2 regions of the Alkalihalobacillus sp. NPDC127517 genome follow, and region 2 is predicted to be linked to the other one. Evidence: a T-box and tRNA genes for the amino acid it is inferred to sense, from the RefSeq annotation. Region 2 holds a T-box; the other holds one or more tRNA genes.

Region 1 (8,843 bases), on a different contig from region 2:
TGTAAAAGAAAGTAGGTGAATCATTGTACGAAATCGATAAAGAAAGCACCCGTCTCATTGAAGATGCCATTCATAAGCAGGGAACGGACATTCATTTTATCCCACAAAAAAATCATTGCTTTGTCCATTACCGAATTCATGGGGAAATGGTATCGCAACGTCGGCTCACGCATCATGTAGCAGAACGGATGATTAGCCATTTTAAATACATGTCTGGTATGGACATCGGCGAACGCAGAAAACCCCAAAGCATGGCAATGAATATGCACTCAACAAAAGGTCTTTATTCACTTAGACTATCCACGTTACCCGCACACGGAATGGAAAGCTTGGCCATTCGACTAATCCCACAAACAGAGCTTCAATCGTTAGACGCATTACCTCTTATCTCAACTCAATTAACAAAACTCCAACACCTAACCCAGCTTCGAAATGGACTAATTTTAATCTGTGGCCCAACTGGTTCTGGTAAAACAACAACGTTATACGGGATGGCAAACGAAATTATCCAGGAACATACGAGATCTCTCATTACAATTGAAGATCCAGTAGAACGGATGTTGCCGTCAACTGTGCAACTAGAAGTTAACCGGCGAGCTGGTTTGACCTTTGAGACTGGGCTTAGAGCCATTCTACGTCATGATCCTGATGTCATCATTGTAGGGGAGATTCGCGATAAAGAAACAGCGGCGCTTGCAATCAGGGCAGCTTTAACGGGGCATCTTGTGATTGCAAGTATTCATACAACAGATGCGTATCAGGCTGTGTTGCGTTTTCAGGAATACGGGTTGTCAAAAATGGAACTAGCAGAAGTATGCCAAGCAATGGTTGCTCAAAGGCTGGTTGGTACAGTTTGGAGTCACCAGCGTGCTCTTTATGAGATCCTTGATGGCGATTTGTTAACGAAGGCTGTATTAACAGGTACACGTCCAGCCTACTATCAACTTATCCATGCAGCTAGGAAAGCCTGGGCATTGGGGTTTATTTCTAGTGCAATGGTTAAACGAATGGAGGAATGGACCTGATTATATTACGAAAAAAACGTAATCAATTGGAACAAGCTAAACGTTTGATTCGAATAGGAAATTTGCTGGAGCAAGGGTATTCGATGGATGCAGCCCTTTCATTTATCGCCTTACATGGGAATGAGTCTGTTCAAGCTCAACTTGAACAAATACAATCTGACTTACACAGCGGTGCACGCATTCATGAAGCATTTGAACACTTGAATCTACCTGCTGATATCCTTTCGTTTATTTATTTTTATGAAGAGCAGGGCGAAGTGGCTAAAGGGCTAATCCAGGCAGGAATCGTATTTGAGGGGAGAGAGAAAACAAGAGTTCAAATTCAAAAGCTATTACGCTACCCACTTGTTTTAGGCTGGGCTGGCGTTATGGTTTTAATCATCGTTCAACAGTTTATCGTTCCACACTTTCAGAATTTGTTTGTCTCAATGAACAGCAATCCTCCAGCTTTAACCGCGTTTTTCTTCAGGTTCTTAGAAAATCTTCCCTTCATTGCTTCTGTTTTCTTTATCATTCTTTTCTCTCTTTATATGTACTATCGTATAAAGATTAAGCCCATCCCACCGCATTTAAAGATCAATAAGCTATTACAGTTAAAGTTAACGCGACGGGTGACCCGCAGAATCATTACTTACTATTTTTCTTTGCAATTTGGGAGACTTCTTGGAGGAGGGATGTCGATACAGCATGCATTGTCTATCTTCGAGAATCAGACGTATCTCCCTTTTTTTCAACACGAGGCTCATCAAATGAAAAGGGAACTACAGCAAGGAGAGTCGCTCAGCCAGATGCTCTTAAATCGTCATTACTTTCTTAAAGATCTTTCATTTGTTGTGGAGAATGGAAATCGTACAGGCTACCTAGCGTCTGATTTACAAAATTACAGTGAGTTACTCTTTATAGATCTTGAAGAATCGTTAAGGAAGGGACTGGCACTTCTACAGCCTGTATTCTTCATTGGTATGGGCGGATTTATCTTTGTTGTGTTTTTATCCGTTATGCTTCCCATGTTTGAAATGATCGGAGCTTTGCGGTAATATAAGGGGAGAAAACAAGCCTTTTCTCCCTTTCAAAAAAAATATTTAAACTTTTTTTGAAAAAGGGTTGCGCAAATCAAAGGTACCGTGTTATATTATTAAACGTCGCCGATAGTTATTCGGAACGACAGCGAAACACTAACGAAATACATAGCAAGTCACATGACTAACGAGGGGCCTTAGCTCAGCTGGGAGAGCGCCTGCCTTGCACGCAGGAGGTCAGCGGTTCGATCCCGCTAGGCTCCACTTTCATTGTTTTTTCTCGGAGGAATACCCAAGTCTGGCTGAAGGGATCGGTCTTGAAAACCGACAGGCGGGTCAAACCGCGCGGGGGTTCGAATCCCTCTTCCTCCTCCATTTTTATTAACTTTATAACGTCGCGGGGTGGAGCAGTCTGGTAGCTCGTCGGGCTCATAACCCGAAGGTCGAAGGTTCAAATCCTTCCCCCGCAATTACCTTTTGTTTGATGGGCTATAGCCAAGCGGTAAGGCAACGGATTTTGATTCCGTCATTCCCTGGTTCGATCCCAGGTAGCCCAGCCATTTTGCGGAAGTAGTTCAGTGGTAGAACACCACCTTGCCAAGGTGGGGGTCGCGAGTTCGAATCTCGTCTTCCGCTTCGCTGTACTATGTATGCGAATGAATTGGCTGTATGTGAATATGCGGGTGTAGTTTAGTGGTAAAACCTCAGCCTTCCAAGCTGATGATGTGAGTTCGATTCTCATCACCCGCTTTTCTAGAGTATGGGCCTGTAGCTCAGCTGGTTAGAGCGCACGCCTGATAAGCGTGAGGTCGGTGGTTCGAGTCCACTCAGGCCCATCATACTCTTCATTAAGATAAGAGCTATGCTTTTTGACTCTTGGAGAAGTACCCAAGTGGCTGAAGGGGCGCCCCTGCTAAGGGTGTAGGTCGTGTAAGCGGCGCGAGGGTTCAAATCCCTCCTTCTCCGCCATTTTGAAGAAATTAAATACGCGGGTGTGGCGGAATTGGCAGACGCGCTAGATTTAGGATCTAGTGTCTTATGACGTGGGGGTTCAAGTCCCTTCACCCGCATTGCTGAAAGAGCCTTGATTTTATCAACTAAAATCAAGGCTCTTTTTCTGTCTATTTAATTGTAGTGAGCTGAGACTATAATAGAGGCTTCTATCATAAAAAAGGGACCGTATCTACTTGAGTTACGGTCCTTTAAAAGAAATCTTATGAAAAACAAATTAAGCTGAATCTTTCTTCCAATACGAGACATCAATCTCTAGAGGGAGATTATTTGCTCGTGCCTTTTTAGCTGCTCGGAAGAATAAAGTGATAAGAATAGCTGCACCAACAAGCCCTCCTATCCAAGAGGCTGTCATAGGGAGCCTGAATCCAATTTGAGCATTTAAGATATACGTAATAACCATGACAAGCATAAAACTTCCTGGAACAAGAGAGATCCAGTAGTTCTTTCTGGCAATATACAAATACATTGCACCTACAAATAAAGCAATCACGGCGGTGGCTTGATTGGCCCAGCTAAAATAACGCCACAAAATATTAAAGTCGATTTGTGTGAGTCCTACTGAGATTAAAAAGAGAGGAACCGCAATAAGAAAACGTTTTGAAATCTTACGTTGGGCAACATTTAAGTACTCGGCTATAATCATGCGTGCGCTTCGAAATGCTGTGTCACCAGATGTGATGGGTAATACAACAACACCTAAAACAGCAATTGTTCCTCCGATTGCTCCTAACATCAGAGTAGAGACCTCGTTAACAATAGCTCCAGGCCCACCAGCAGCAAGCATTTCATTTAAACCTCCGTACCCATTTACTAAGCTCATGGCTGCCGCAGCCCAAATCATGGCAATGATCCCTTCTGCAATCATCATGCCATAAAAGATCTTCCGGCCTTGCTTTTCTCGTTTTGTTGTCCTTGAGATAATAGGTGTTTGTGTGGCATGGAATCCTGATAATGCACCACAGGTAATCGTGAAAAAGATTAAAGGCATAACAGGTAAGTTGTCAGGGTGAAAATTTGTAAACGACAGCTCAGGAATCGGAGCACCTTTTACAAGCATCATAATGCCTATACCCGCTGTACCTAAAAGAAGAAGGGCACCGAAAAATGGGTAAATTCGTCCAATGATCTTATCAACCGGCATGAGTGTAGCGAACACATAATAAATAAAGATTGCCGCAATAATGAGACCTAAAGCAATTCGGCCATCCATTAATAAATGTAATAAGCTTGCGGGTGTTGAAACGAATACGGTTCCAACTAAAAGAAGTAGTAAAACAGCAAAAGCATTTACAACATGCTTCATAATATTTCCGAGAAATTTACTAGCTAATGCAGGTAGATGTGCCCCTTTATTTCTTATTGAAATCATCCCTGTCAGATAATCATGCACAGCACCTGCAAAAATACAGCCTACAACAATCCAGATAAAGGCCACAGGACCATACAAAGCTCCCATAATTGGTCCAAACACAGGACCAGTACCTGCGATGTTTAATAACTGTATGAGCGAGTTTTTTGTTGTGCTAATTGGCACATAGTCAACATTGTCTGCATTCACGTACGCAGGCGTAGGGCGTTCTTCTTTTACTCCAAAGATACGCTCGACCACTTTACCATAGGTAAAATACCCAATAATTAATAACAAGATTCCGACTAAAAAAGTGATCATTCTAATCCTCCCTCTTTTTATAAAGAATACGCTTACATTTTCAGTTTATAAGATTGCAGAAAAAAAAGAAATCATTCTTTTTTTGAAAGAAGGAGTCAAGCCTATTAATGTCAAATAAGAATAGTATTCCAGTAAAAGGAGGATAGATAAAAGAGTTACGATTTGCCCCCTTATATTACCCACAGCTCCATTCCCCTAACTAAAGGAGCGATCGATCGATGAAAAAATGGTTACGTTGTAAAAAAGGATTTACGCTTGTTGAAATGTTAGTTGTGTTAATGATTATCTCCATTCTTCTGTTAATCGCCATTCCAAATATGACAAAAAACAATGAAGTAGCGAATGAAAAAGGATGCGAAGCTACGTTAAAACTACTCCAGTCTCAAGTCTCGGTCTATCAGATTGAAGAGGGTGTTGCCCCGTCATCCATTGACGATTTACTAGATGGGGGATATGCAGATCAAGGTAGTTGCCCAAATGGTGACCTATTAGAGCTGAATAACCAACTTGTAGTTATCAAACCCTCTTAATGAATGAGCAAGGATATACATTAATTGAAATGCTTATTACTCTCACACTTCTTTCTGTCCTCACAATCCTTCCGATGCTTGCTTTTTCCAATGTACGAGAAACCCATGAATCAGAGTACGTGTCCTGGCAGTTGAAACAGGATCTCATATTAGCTCAACAATTGGCAATGGCTAGAGGGGAAATAACCCTTGTTCTCCCTACAGAAAAAGCCTATCATATTCGTCTGTTAAATAGGGAATCGTATCTTGAACGACCTTATGCTACGAGCGACATGCAGATTAGACCTCTGTCTTTGACAGGTCCATTAGTTATGTTTAATCGTGTGGGCAATCCCAGATATGCTGGAACCATCTCGTTACGAACGAATCGACAACACTATATCTATACTCTCCATCTTGGAAAGGGGAGAATACGTTATTCAAAGCAAACGTAATGGCTTTACGTTAATTGAAGTGATGATTTCTCTTGTTCTGTTGTCGATCGTCACAATCTTTATTCTTCCTGTTCTCATAAAAGTCTATCAAGAAAGAGTGGTCATTACACAACAGGAGGAAGCGATTTATTTGCTTGAAGAGCTTGCTCTTGCATTTACGCATGGCGATTCTCCAGCATCTTTCAGTCACTCGCTCTATCACTTAGAGCAAAACGTTGTTGTAGATGGTTCAACTCAATTCTGTCTTAAGTGGGAAGGAGCGAATTCGAGATATTACGAAAGCTGTCTTTATACTAAAAAATGAAAAAGGATTCACACTCCTTGAAGCATCAATTGCTTTTGGTTTAACGCTTCTAATTGTTAGTTTAGTTCCTCTTATTGTCACTTCAATCGCATGGTCCCCTTTTTATAAACATGACTCAAGCTTTGAGTTGCAAGTGTTTTATAATCAATTGCATTCCGAGGTGCGAGGGGCTGAGGAGATCATTGTGAAGGAAAACACGTTGAGTTTATTTATAAAAGAGGAGGAGATCCGTTACGATTTATCAACAGAATCGATTTATCGATTTGTTCAAGGGAGAGGGTATGTCCCGATGCTTGATTCAGTTCAATCATTTACATGTGAGATAGATGCGGAAGAGAGATTAAGTTGTGTAACGGTCATGAAGCATGGTCTTGAATTCGAGCGTTCAATGAGCAGCATGTTTAGCAAAGTGAGTATTCAATATGAACAGTGAAAAGGGATTTGCCTATCCTGTTACGTTGCTACTTGTAGCGGTGCTCACACTATCCTGTTTATATGCCATTCAATTGTACGAGTTAGAAAAGCGGTTTGTTTTTGAGCAGGAAAAGCTTATGCAAATGGACCATCTCATGCAAATGGCAGTGGTTGATTTTTTGCAGCAACCAAACATAGCTCATGAACAAGGTAGTTTTCAATATGAAGTAGGATCAGTTACGTATACAATGCTTGGACATACTGATGGAGAACTTAAGGTAGAGTTACACGCTAAAATTGGTGAGACCCATAAGAGATGGTCAATTATGCATTACAACATGGATAATAGAACCATCAGTACTTTTCGAGATATGGATTGACTTAAACATGAGGGAATGGGGCACACTAGGGGTAAAAGTCGCGGGGGAAGTGAAAAGTTGTCATTACAGGATTTAGTCAAATTTATTACCCAGCAGGCAGTCATTCAGATGGATAAGCCGACTACATTGCGCAAGCAAGAACGAAAACAACGTAAGTCAGCACGTGCATCTTTATCTTTTCGGGCGTTCGGGATTATACCGATGGCGATTGGATGGTTTTTTCGCAGAAAATAACATCGTCCATTAAATAGACGCCGCTTCCAACATTCAAAAATGAGAAGCGGCGAAAGCATTTACAAACGGGAAAATTAGGGTATATAATAGAGAAGCAATCATTAGTAATCGCATACATTAATGAAGGAGGCACAGCATATGGAACGGATGTATCGTGTGCTCGCTTTTTGGACAGGAATCTTTGCTGTACTGTTTTTTGCTGGAGACATGCATAGTATGGCTTTACTTTTCTTTGCTCAAACAGCGATCCTGCTTGCTTTAAGTTATTTGTATCTATCAGAGCGAGTATATATCTACATATTTGGCGCGTATTTAACAATCTTTTTTGTTGGCTTTACGTATTACTCAACCTTTGTTCTTGTCCCAAGCTTTGGAGGACACCATTAAAAAAACCGGAGAGCTTCTCGTACGAGAGGCTTCACCGGTTGATTTATTACAATGCGTTTAAGAAGGGGTTTGAATCCATCTCTCTTAAAATGGTAGTTGTAGGACCATGACCACATGCGACGATGGTTTGCTCGGGCAAGTCCATTAACTTTGAATGGATGCTTTCGAGAAGCTGTTGATGGTTCCCTCCCGGTAGATCGGTACGGCCAATACTACTTGCGAACAATGCATCTCCTGAAAAGACAATGCCTTCGTTTTCAAAATAGAAGGACACGCTTCCAGGTGAGTGACCAGGTGTTTCAAGGACGTTGCAGGTGAATGAACCAATCTGTAGCACTTGTTCACCTTCAATGATCTGTTCTGCGGGTCTGGCTGTTACCTTTGTTCGACCAAGAAACGCAGTGGACCGATTAAGCTCAGGATCTTCAAGCCAGTTTTCTTCGTTTTTGTGAAGATACAATGGGATTGAATAGGCATCCCGAACAGCGTCTACTGCTCCAATGTGATCAAAGTGAGCGTGTGTAAGTAAAATGGCGAGCGGGGTGATCTCTTTATCCTGTAACCATTGAAGTAATGTGTCCGCATCACCACCTGGATCGAAAATAAGTGCGTCACCTTCAGAATTTGTTAAAATGTACGCGTTTGTTTGAATAGGTCCGAGCGGAAGTTGGGTCCAAGTCATATTGATCCTCCTTGTGAAAATAAGTGTATATACGTATCATAACTGTTTTTCTAGGAGTGTTCAAAACATTCACGTTTGTGAATGGTACGAAGTAAGTGGAAGGAGGAATTCAATTTGTTTCTTGCCATCGTGTGTTTTATTATTACGATTCTTGCGGTGATTGGTGGAATTCGTGAAATGAAACGGATGAACTTGTTTGCTGTAGGATTTTCGTTTGTAACGGTTTTAGTTTTTGGGTTTTTCTCCGTAATGACGTTGTACTCATTAATTACTACTGGAGAAGGTGCCCCGTAAGGAGAAATGGACATTCGCTCAATTAGCGAGATGTCCATTTTTTTGTGTGAATACTTGCTGTTGCAGGAAGAAGAGTCCCCCGTTAATCATCTCTACTTCAATTCGAGGTTCATACTGTTCTCGTAATGCCTCTTTTTCTAACTGATAGCTTTCTGGTTTCTCCGCGTATTCTTCATAAAAACTCTCAAGTAACTCTGTATCCTGCTGCCACCGTTGCCTTGCTTGGACGGCCCAATCGTCGGGCTCATTGTTAGCAAAGGTTTGTATCATTTTCTGCAAGCGAATGAGACCACTGGCAGGCTTAATAAGGGAAGCCATTGTAAAACAATAATCCGGAAGCTTAGGGGTGAGCGGAATTTCCATCATTTTCGCATGGAAATCAGTCACAATCTGTCCGTGAATGAGATTTAATCCTAATGATAGAATAACATCCTTTTTTCGATCGCATTGAAACGAT
Region 2 (8,843 bases):
AAGTCAATTTGCTTCTCAAGAATCATCTGTACTAGACCTAAAGCTTGACGTCTTAAGGCATAAGGATCTTGAGAACCTGTTGGGATTAATCCAATCGCAAAACAAGAAACAATGGTATCCAGTTTATCTGCCATACTTACAATAAGACCGAGGTCTGACTCCGGTAAGCTGTCTCCAGCAAAACGAGGGTAATAATGCTCGCGGATTGCTTTTGCTACATCCTTATTTTCACCAAGATGCTTTGCATACACTTCCCCCATTAATCCTTGAAGCTCTGGAAATTCACCGACCATTTGCGAAACCAGATCAAATTTACTGATTTCAGCTGCTCGTTGGACAAGTTCACCCGATACATTCTGGAATCCAACTTGTGCGTTTAGCTTTGCTGCAATACTCTTGATGCGCTTCACTTTGTCACCCAGAGATCCAAGCTCTTCATGGTACACAATGGAATCAAGCTGTTTAACAGCGGCATCAATATTCATTTTTTGATCTTCTTTGTAGAAGAAGGCAGAATCAGAAAAGCGTGCACGTAATACTTTTTCATTTCCCCTTGCCACATTCTCTAGATGGTTGCGGTCCCCATTACGAACCGTAATAAAATGCGGTAAAAGTTGACCATCTTTATTCTCAACCGGGAAGTAGCGTTGATGCTCCTTCATCGTTGTTAAAAGAACTTCTTTTGGTAAAGTTAAAAACTCTTCTTCAAATCGACCACTTAACGCTGTTGGCCATTCAACAAGATTAGTGACTTCCTCTAGCAGGTCTTCATTTACTGGAATAACCCATCCCTCGTGATCAGCTAGCTCCTTTAATTGCTCACGAATCACTTGTTTCCGTTCATTTGGATCAACTAGTACAAACTGTTCTCTTAATAGCTCCTGGTAATCTCCTGGGTTTGAGATTGTCATGTCTTTACCCAAAAAGCGATGCCCGCGACTTGTCTTTCCTGATTCAATTGAGGTGATTGAAAATGGAACAACCTGTTTGTCATACAAAGCAACGATCCATTGAATTGGACGAGCAAAACGCAAGCTATAATCATGCCATCTCATATTTTTGGGGAAATGTAGAGATGTAATTAACTCTTTTACATGCGGAAGTAATTCAATGGTTTTCTTTCCTTCTTGGAACGTTTTTGCAAAAACATATTCCGTCCCTTTCACTTCCTGTGTAAATAAATCATCTGCTGTAACGCCTTGACCGCGAGCAAAACCAAGCGCAGCCTTTGACCAGCTTCCATCTTCTGCAATCGCAATTTTTTTTGCTGGACCACGAGCTTCACTTTCAAGATTTGGCTGACTATCTTCTAAATCAGTAATTAGAATGGCCAATCGTCTTGGAGTCGCATACCCTTTTACTTCTGAACAAGCTAAACGTTGTTCTTTTAACCACTCCTCCACCAAATGTGTGAGTTGGTTAATAGAAGATGTGACAAATCGTGCTGGCAGTTCTTCAAGTCCAATTTCAAGTAGAAAATCATGTTTACTCATGGTTAGACTCCTCCTTTTCTTTTAACAGAGGGAAACCAAGGCGTTCCCGTTCTTCATAATAAAGTCTCGCTGCACGACGAGCTAATGTACGGACACGTCCGATATATCCTGTACGTTCCGTCACAGAAATCGCTCCACGCGCATCTAGAAGATTAAAGCTGTGCGAACATTTTAAAATGTAATCATAAGCAGGTAACACAAGCTGTTCATCTAAAGCTCTTCCTGCTTCTTTTTCATAGGTTTGGAATAGAGTAAACAGCATAGACGTATCTGATACCTCAAATGTGTATTTCGAGTGTTCATATTCAGCTTGGCTAAAAATATCACCATATGTGAAGCCTTCTACCCATTCTAAATCAAATACATTTTCCTTATCTTGAATATAAGAAGCTAGACGCTCTAGTCCGTACGTAATTTCAGATGAAACAGGACTAGCTTCCATTCCGCCTACTTGTTGGAAGTACGTAAATTGAGTAATCTCCATTCCATCTAACCATACTTCCCACCCAAGACCAGCGCAGCCTAGTGTAGGGTTCTCCCAATTGTCTTCAACAAAACGAATATCATGTTCAAGTGGATTAATTCCAATCGCTTTTAAACTGTCCAAATAAAGCTCTTGAATATTTAAAGGAGATGGCTTCATGACCACCTGGAATTGATGATGCTGGTATAAACGGTTTGGGTTTTCCCCATAACGACCATCTGCTGGACGTCTTGAAGGCTCAACATAAGCCACGTTCCACGGCTCTGGACCGATTGTTTTAAGTAACGTAAAGGGACTCATGGTTCCGGCACCCTTTTCCGTATCATATGCCTGCATAATGATGCAATTTTGTTTTGCCCAATATTCTTGTAACGTTAAAATCATTTGTTGTACATTCATTGTACAGCCTCCCTGTCTTTAATTCGCATAAGAACGAGATCCATGCAAAAAGCTCCCGTCCCTACGCTGATATCAGCGTAGGGACGGGAGCTTTCCCGCGGTTCCACCCTACTTATCCGTACATATTGTACGAACCACTTTCGTTTTGGATGCTCCGAAATGCCTTTCGCTGCTTACTGAATCTTGGGCTCACACCGTCCCCAAGTCGCTTTAATCAGTGGATAGCAGGTACTTCTTTTCATCACTGCATCAATCTATTAGTAAAATCATACATAAGTTCACACTACGTGTCAATATTAGTACCGAGATTCATTCGTTCAAGCTGATCTAGAAAACGTCGTGACTTCAATGTGACTCCTGAATATTCATCATAATACGCACGTATAATATCTTTAAGCTCTTGTTTTGTTTCTTTTTTTAAGGAGATTTCTCCAAGGCGGTGCAGGTCCATCTCATAGAACAATCGCAGCAAACGACTTGTCTGGGTTGAGCATGGAAATGCGTGCTCATCTTTATGCAAACAAGCTCTGCACAAAAATCCACCAAACCGAATCGAAAAAGCAACAGGAGTTTCAACCGAACCACAAGAGACGCATTGATTTAAATTAGGACTGATACCTGCCACATCCATCATCTTCATCTCGAAGATTCGAGTTATGACTTCTGGATCTGCCCCTTCTTCCATTTTAAGAAGACTTACATACAACCAATCAAATAAAAAGAAATAGCGATGTTTCTCTTCGGTTAACTTATCAACAAGCTCAGCCATATACATGGCATATGAAGCGAGAGTCAAATCTTCACGGATCTTTCGGAAAGATTTAATTGGATCACCTTGGTTTAAGGTTCCAAGTCCATTCCCTTTATAAATCACAAAAGAGCCGTATACAAACGGCTGCGAGATGGCGGTAAGCTGACTTCTGGGCTTTTTAGCTCCTCTAGCCATGACGCCTACCTTCCCTCTTTCTTTTGTGAGGAGAGTAATAATTTTATTTGTTTCACCGTAATCAACGGTTCTAATAACAATGGCTTCTACTTTATCTAACATGATAACCACCTAGCTGTTTGTTACTGAGAAGTTGGATCAAACGTCAAATCGCTAGCTCCAGTATCTTCAGGACCATTCTCCGCTTCTGAATCGCGCTCAAGCTCCTTAATTAATAAATACGTATCAAGATTTCCTGTGTTGGTAAAAACCTTCCAAGATAAGTCGAGCATGTCAGAATTCACTCCTTTGTCAAAGAATTCGTTCCATCTGTACTCCTAGTTTCACCTGATAAAGTTAGAACATGATAAGGAAATATTACTAAATGAATGACCTTGACAAGATAATGACTATTCTCAAACCATTTTCCCCGTATCTTTTCTTTAATGATAAGGCTTTCCTCACAAAAAAACAATGGTTAGAAACCCAACCATTGTAAAAAAATCTCGTCTTAATATTCGTCAGAGCGGAACCCGAAATCTCGTAACTGAGCAGGCTTATTCCGCCAATCCTTTTCAACCTTTACCCATAATTCAAGAAAGACTTTTGTACCAAGTAATGCTTCAATATCTTCTCGAGCTTGTTTGCCGACTTCTTTAAGTAAGGCTCCACGTTTTCCAATGACAATTCCTTTTTGTGATGAACGTTCCACAACAATCGTTGCTTGAATATCAATCATGTCCTTATGCTCACGACGTTTCATGCTCTCAAGTCCAACAGCAATGGAATGCGGGACTTCCTCATGTGTCAGTTGAAGTACCTTTTCACGAATTAACTCAGCCACAATAAATCGCTCTGGATGATCCGTTACTTGATCTGCAGGATAATACTGTGGACCTTCTTCAAGCTTGTCCTTAATCTGCTCAAGCAGGACAGGAACATTATTCCCACTTAATGCTGAGATTGGAATGATTTCTTTGAATTCGTGCTTTTGTCTATATGTATCAATCAAACCTAATAATTCATCTGGATGTACAAGATCAATTTTGTTGATTAATAAAAACGCCGGTGTTTTTGTTTCCTTTAACCGATTAATAATGTATTGCTCTCCTGGTCCAAACCCTTCATTGGCTTCAACTAAGTATAAGATAATGTCTACTTCACGTAATGTATCCTTTGCGACCTTCATCATAAAATCACCAAGCTTATGCTTAGGCTTATGGATACCAGGCGTATCAATGAAAACGATTTGAGAATCATTATCCGTATAGACACCTTGAATTTTGTTACGAGTTGTTTGAGGCTTGTCTGACATAATCGCAACTTTTTGACCAATCACTCGGTTCAACAATGTTGACTTTCCGACATTTGGTCTACCGATTAAACAGACAAATCCTGATTTGTGTTCGTTTTCTTGATGATTATTCATTCATATCCCCCGCTTTAAATGCTCCAGGCAGTAATTCTGCCACTGATGTTTTAACTATTTTTCCATTTGTACTACCTAAGTATACAGGAACATCCGGACCGCATAATTCCATCATTACTTGACGACAAGCACCACACGGCGAAACAGGCTCCTCTGTATTTGCAATAACAGCTACGGCTTGAACTTCACGATTGCCCTCAGAATATGCTTTGTAGAGAGCTGTTCGCTCAGCACAATTCGTTAGACCAAACGAGGCATTTTCAATATTTGCACCATGAAAGATAGTGCCATCGGCCATTAGAAGCGCAGCTCCTACTGGAAACGACGAGTAAGGAACATACGCGTTCGTTCTTGCCTTTGCTGCTTCTTGCATTAATTGCTCGTTCATCAACGTCACTCCTAAAGGATTAAAATAAAAGATCTAGTAGTGGTGGACCAAAAAGAAGCAGCCCAATCACCACAGCAAAAACCCCAAAAACAAACACGGCGGCCGCCGCGACATCTTTTGCTCTTTTCGCTATCGGATGAAATTCTTCCGTGTATAAATCAACGGTTCGTTCTATTGCCGTATTCATAATTTCTAATGAAAACATGCCACCGATTACAAGCAAAAGAATCATCCAATGCATCAATGGAAACTGAAGCCACCATGCTAGTGCGATAACTAAGAGAGAACACCCTAAATGGATTTGCATATTCTGTTCGTACTTCACAACATGTTTTAATCCATGAGTCGCAAAAACAAATGATCGAAGTAACCGTCTGAATCCTTTTTGGTTTCTATCTGACAAGCCCATAACTTGTTAAGATCTCCTCCTGACGGCCAAACATTTCTTTTTCTTCAGACTCCGTTAGATGATCATAGCCAAGTAAATGAAGAAAACCATGAACAACCAAAAAGCCGAGCTCACGTTCAAAGGAATGACCGTAATCGTCTGCCTGTAATGAAATTCTAGGCACCGAAATAATAATATCTCCAAGAAGATTTGGCATCCCACTAATCGGTTCAACCACATCATCTTCCCCTTCATTTAATGCAAAAGACAAGACATCGGTTCCTTGATCCTTTCCTCTATGCTCTTTATTTAATTCTCTTATCTCTTCATCATCTACAAAGCTAATAGATACTTCGTAATCGCCAACAAGCTCTTGAACCTTTGAGGCATGTACAATAATGTTCTGTATAAGATCTAGTTGTTTACTTGTTAGTGTGTTCGTCTCGTCCATGGTTTCCACGAGTATCGTCATGTTCTTTCCCACCTTTTTTCATTTCATCTGGATATTCAATTCGTTGATGGAATGTCCCTTTTAACGTCTCGAGCATGGACAATGCGATGTCATTTAACTCTCTTAACGTAATTTCCGATTCATCAAACTGACCGTCTTCCAATTTTTCTTTAATAATCTTATTTACCATCGCTTCAATCTTGTCTGGTGTTGGCTTAGACATCGAACGCACAGCAGCCTCCACACTATCAGCAATCGCAACAATACATGCTACCTTATTTTGAGGCTTTGGTCCAGGGTAACGGAATTGAGATTCTGGTAATGGCTGTTCTACATCCTGATTCGCTTTATGATAAAAATATTTAAGTAAGCTTGTTCCATGGTGCTGTTCGGCTATATCTACAATTTCTTTTGGCATCTTGTATTCTCTGAGTAAGTCTGCCCCATCATACGGATGCGAGATAATAATCGTTGTACTAAGCTGTGGTGAAATCTTATCATGTGGATTATCCTGCCTCAACTGGTTTTCAATAAAGAAGTGAGGTCGTTTAGTTTTACCTACATCATGATAGTACGCACCCACTCTTGCTAACAACCCATTCTCTCCAAGACGTTCACATGCTGCCTCTGCAAGATTCCCAACAACCACACTATGATGATACGTTCCAGGAGCTTCTGTTAAAATTTTTCGTAGTAACGGGTGATTCGGGTTGGATAATTCAATGAGCTTTGAAACGGATAAGATTGAAAAGCCGGTTTCAAAGAAAGCAAGCAATCCAATCGTCAAAATTGCCGAGGCAATTCCTGAGAAAGCCGCACTGGCTACATGGGAACCTACTTCAATCCAGTTATGCTGTAACCCCTTAATAAAAAGCAGTGTTAAGACAGCAATGACATTAATACACGCTACTAAAAATCCAGCTTTTAGTAACCTTGTAATCCGATTTGATGTATCTAGGAATAACGCACCTGCAAGCGAGCTGACTAAAAGATAGAAGCCGTACGTAACATTAAACGATGACGCACCATCTTGACTATAAAGTACGGTTCCAACAATCGCATACAGCACACTCGAAAATAAAGCAATTCTAGTATTTAACAATAGCGTGAGGAGCATCGTGCCTGTAGCAACTGGTACTACATAACCGACCCCAGCAATATTAATTAACTCTGTATAACTTGTCACCTTCATCAAACACGTCACAATAACAAAAACAAGAATAAACATGAGAAAGTGCGAATTGTTATTCTTAACTGTGGTATTTGATTCTTGAATAAAGTAAAGCATCATCCCCATGATAATCATCACAAACATACCAAGACCAATATAAGGATAGAAATTAAGCGATTCATCCAATAACCCAACTAATTTCAATTGAGCATATGTTTCGTTATTAATGACATCTCCTTGCTGTACTAACAATTGGCCTTCTCTGATCATCACAGATTCAACGTTCTCAGAAGCCTCTTCACGCAGTCGTTCTGTAGAGTCTCGATCATACACATAGTTTGGAATAATCGCAAATTGACCGACTTCTACCATAGCATCTCGCAAGCGGTTACTGACAGTAGATATATTAATTAAATCATCTACCTGATTTCTAGCTTCTTGCAAATCGTTAGCTTCAATTTGTTCACTCATCACTTCAAAGACAGTGTTTGATGTGGCCTCTTTCGCTAATACAAGCTGAGACTCGGACGTTTCTAATAATGTAATAATTGTTTCATCCGATAGTTGGTTACTTGTTCCAGAAGAAAGCGCATCCTTCACGCTATTTAAACTCTCTTCCAAACGTTCATCCTCATCTAACTCTTCTTCATTTTCCTCTGAATCAGACTCCGATGAAGCTTGATCTTTTTTTACCTGAATCACTAATTCAAAAATATCATTCACGCGTCCACCTTGTGTTTCAGCATAATTTTGCTTTAACACATAATTCGGTTCAACGTTGTCCACGGCCTCACTTTGTAACTGCTCGGTGGCTTGTCTATTTTCAATCGTAATAGGTGACCTGATATCTTCTTCGGCTGTATCAGAAAGATGAATATCTAATTGCTCCGGAATCACATTTCCAAGCATCATAAAATAAAGAAAAATAGCTGTTAGAAAAACGAGTATCGTTTTTATGTAACGATGTTGCTTAATCTCATTCCACCATGTTTTCACTGATTTTGGCTTCTTTGTCACTCTGTTCACCTCAACTTCTAATCCGAGAAATCAGTTAACGATAGACTATTCTGTAAGAGAAGCAGACCAAAGGATTGGTCTGCTTACTAGTTGTAGATGGTATGTATAAACGATCCAGAGCCACTAAATAGACTGACTTGGATCGTTTTGATCGTATGCTTGGATAATTTTTTGGACTAACGTGTGTCTCACCACATCTGATTGCTGTAGATAAATCATTCCAATGCCTGATACATGCTTTAAAATACCGCTAGCCGTTTCAAGACCGGATTGTTTTCCTTTTGGCAAATCAATTTGAGTTAAGTCACCGTTAATAACCATTTTTGAGCCAAATCCCAGTCGCGTAATGAACATCTTCATTTGTTCTTTTGTTGTGTTCTGCGCTTCGTCTAAAATGACAAAAGCATCATCTAAAGTTCGACCACGCATATATGCAAGCGGAGCCACTTCAATTGTTCCACGTTCCATTAACCGTGCTGTTTGTTCAACTCCCAGTACATCATGTAATGCGTCGTAGAGAGGTCTCAAATAAGGATCAACCTTTTCCTTAAGATCACCCGGTAAAAAACCAAGACTTTCGCCTGCTTCTACTGCTGGTCTTGTTAACACAATCCGGTGAACGGCGCCATCTTTTAATGCATTAACAGCCATGACAACGGCCAAGTAGGTTTTTCCAGTACCCGCTGGTCCAATTCCAA

Evidence for each region. A T-box is a leader RNA that pairs with one kind of tRNA and senses whether it is charged. The one in region 2 lies ahead of glyQ (glycine--tRNA ligase subunit alpha), so its partner is inferred to be a tRNA-Gly.
Region 1: it has a tRNA-Gly gene. The T-box ahead of glyQ (glycine--tRNA ligase subunit alpha) is inferred to sense a tRNA for this amino acid. The anticodon was not compared.

The regions. Positions count from the first base shown of each region.
Region 1 covers NZ_JBNNQX010000004.1:198,369-207,211, reverse strand. The annotation lists gene comGA (competence type IV pilus ATPase ComGA) at 24-1,025, shown strand; gene comGB (competence type IV pilus assembly protein ComGB) at 1,016-2,062, shown strand; tRNA gene ACQKKO_RS06935 (tRNA-Ala) at 2,236-2,308, shown strand; tRNA gene ACQKKO_RS06930 (tRNA-Ser) at 2,327-2,419, shown strand; tRNA gene ACQKKO_RS06925 (tRNA-Met) at 2,441-2,514, shown strand; tRNA gene ACQKKO_RS06920 (tRNA-Gln) at 2,530-2,604, shown strand; tRNA gene ACQKKO_RS06915 (tRNA-Gly) at 2,609-2,680, shown strand; tRNA gene ACQKKO_RS06910 (tRNA-Gly) at 2,724-2,794, shown strand; tRNA gene ACQKKO_RS06905 (tRNA-Ile) at 2,807-2,880, shown strand; tRNA gene ACQKKO_RS06900 (tRNA-Ser) at 2,923-3,013, shown strand; tRNA gene ACQKKO_RS06895 (tRNA-Leu) at 3,033-3,114, shown strand; gene ACQKKO_RS06890 (carbon starvation CstA family protein) at 3,273-4,727, opposite strand; gene comGC (competence type IV pilus major pilin ComGC) at 4,946-5,257, shown strand; gene comGD (competence type IV pilus minor pilin ComGD) at 5,257-5,691, shown strand; gene ACQKKO_RS06875 (prepilin-type N-terminal cleavage/methylation domain-containing protein) at 5,597-5,995, shown strand; gene ACQKKO_RS06870 (competence type IV pilus minor pilin ComGF) at 5,916-6,428, shown strand; gene comGG (competence type IV pilus minor pilin ComGG) at 6,418-6,789, shown strand; gene ACQKKO_RS06860 (YqzE family protein) at 6,847-7,023, shown strand; gene ACQKKO_RS06855 (DUF2626 domain-containing protein) at 7,162-7,410, shown strand; gene ACQKKO_RS06850 (MBL fold metallo-hydrolase) at 7,457-8,092, opposite strand; gene ACQKKO_RS06845 (DUF2759 family protein) at 8,207-8,386, shown strand; gene ACQKKO_RS06840 (YqhG family protein) at 8,405-8,843, opposite strand, start outside.
Region 2 covers NZ_JBNNQX010000006.1:264,901-273,743, forward strand. The annotation lists gene glyS (glycine--tRNA ligase subunit beta) at 1-1,493, opposite strand, end outside; gene glyQ (glycine--tRNA ligase subunit alpha) at 1,486-2,376, opposite strand; T-box leader at 2,453-2,630, opposite strand; gene recO (DNA repair protein RecO) at 2,660-3,424, opposite strand; gene ACQKKO_RS10490 (YqzL family protein) at 3,445-3,594, opposite strand; gene era (GTPase Era) at 3,813-4,730, opposite strand; gene ACQKKO_RS10500 (cytidine deaminase) at 4,723-5,118, opposite strand; gene ACQKKO_RS10505 (diacylglycerol kinase family protein) at 5,138-5,527, opposite strand; gene ybeY (rRNA maturation RNase YbeY) at 5,511-5,978, opposite strand; gene ACQKKO_RS10515 (HD family phosphohydrolase) at 5,929-8,145, opposite strand; gene ACQKKO_RS10520 (PhoH family protein) at 8,269-8,843, opposite strand, start outside.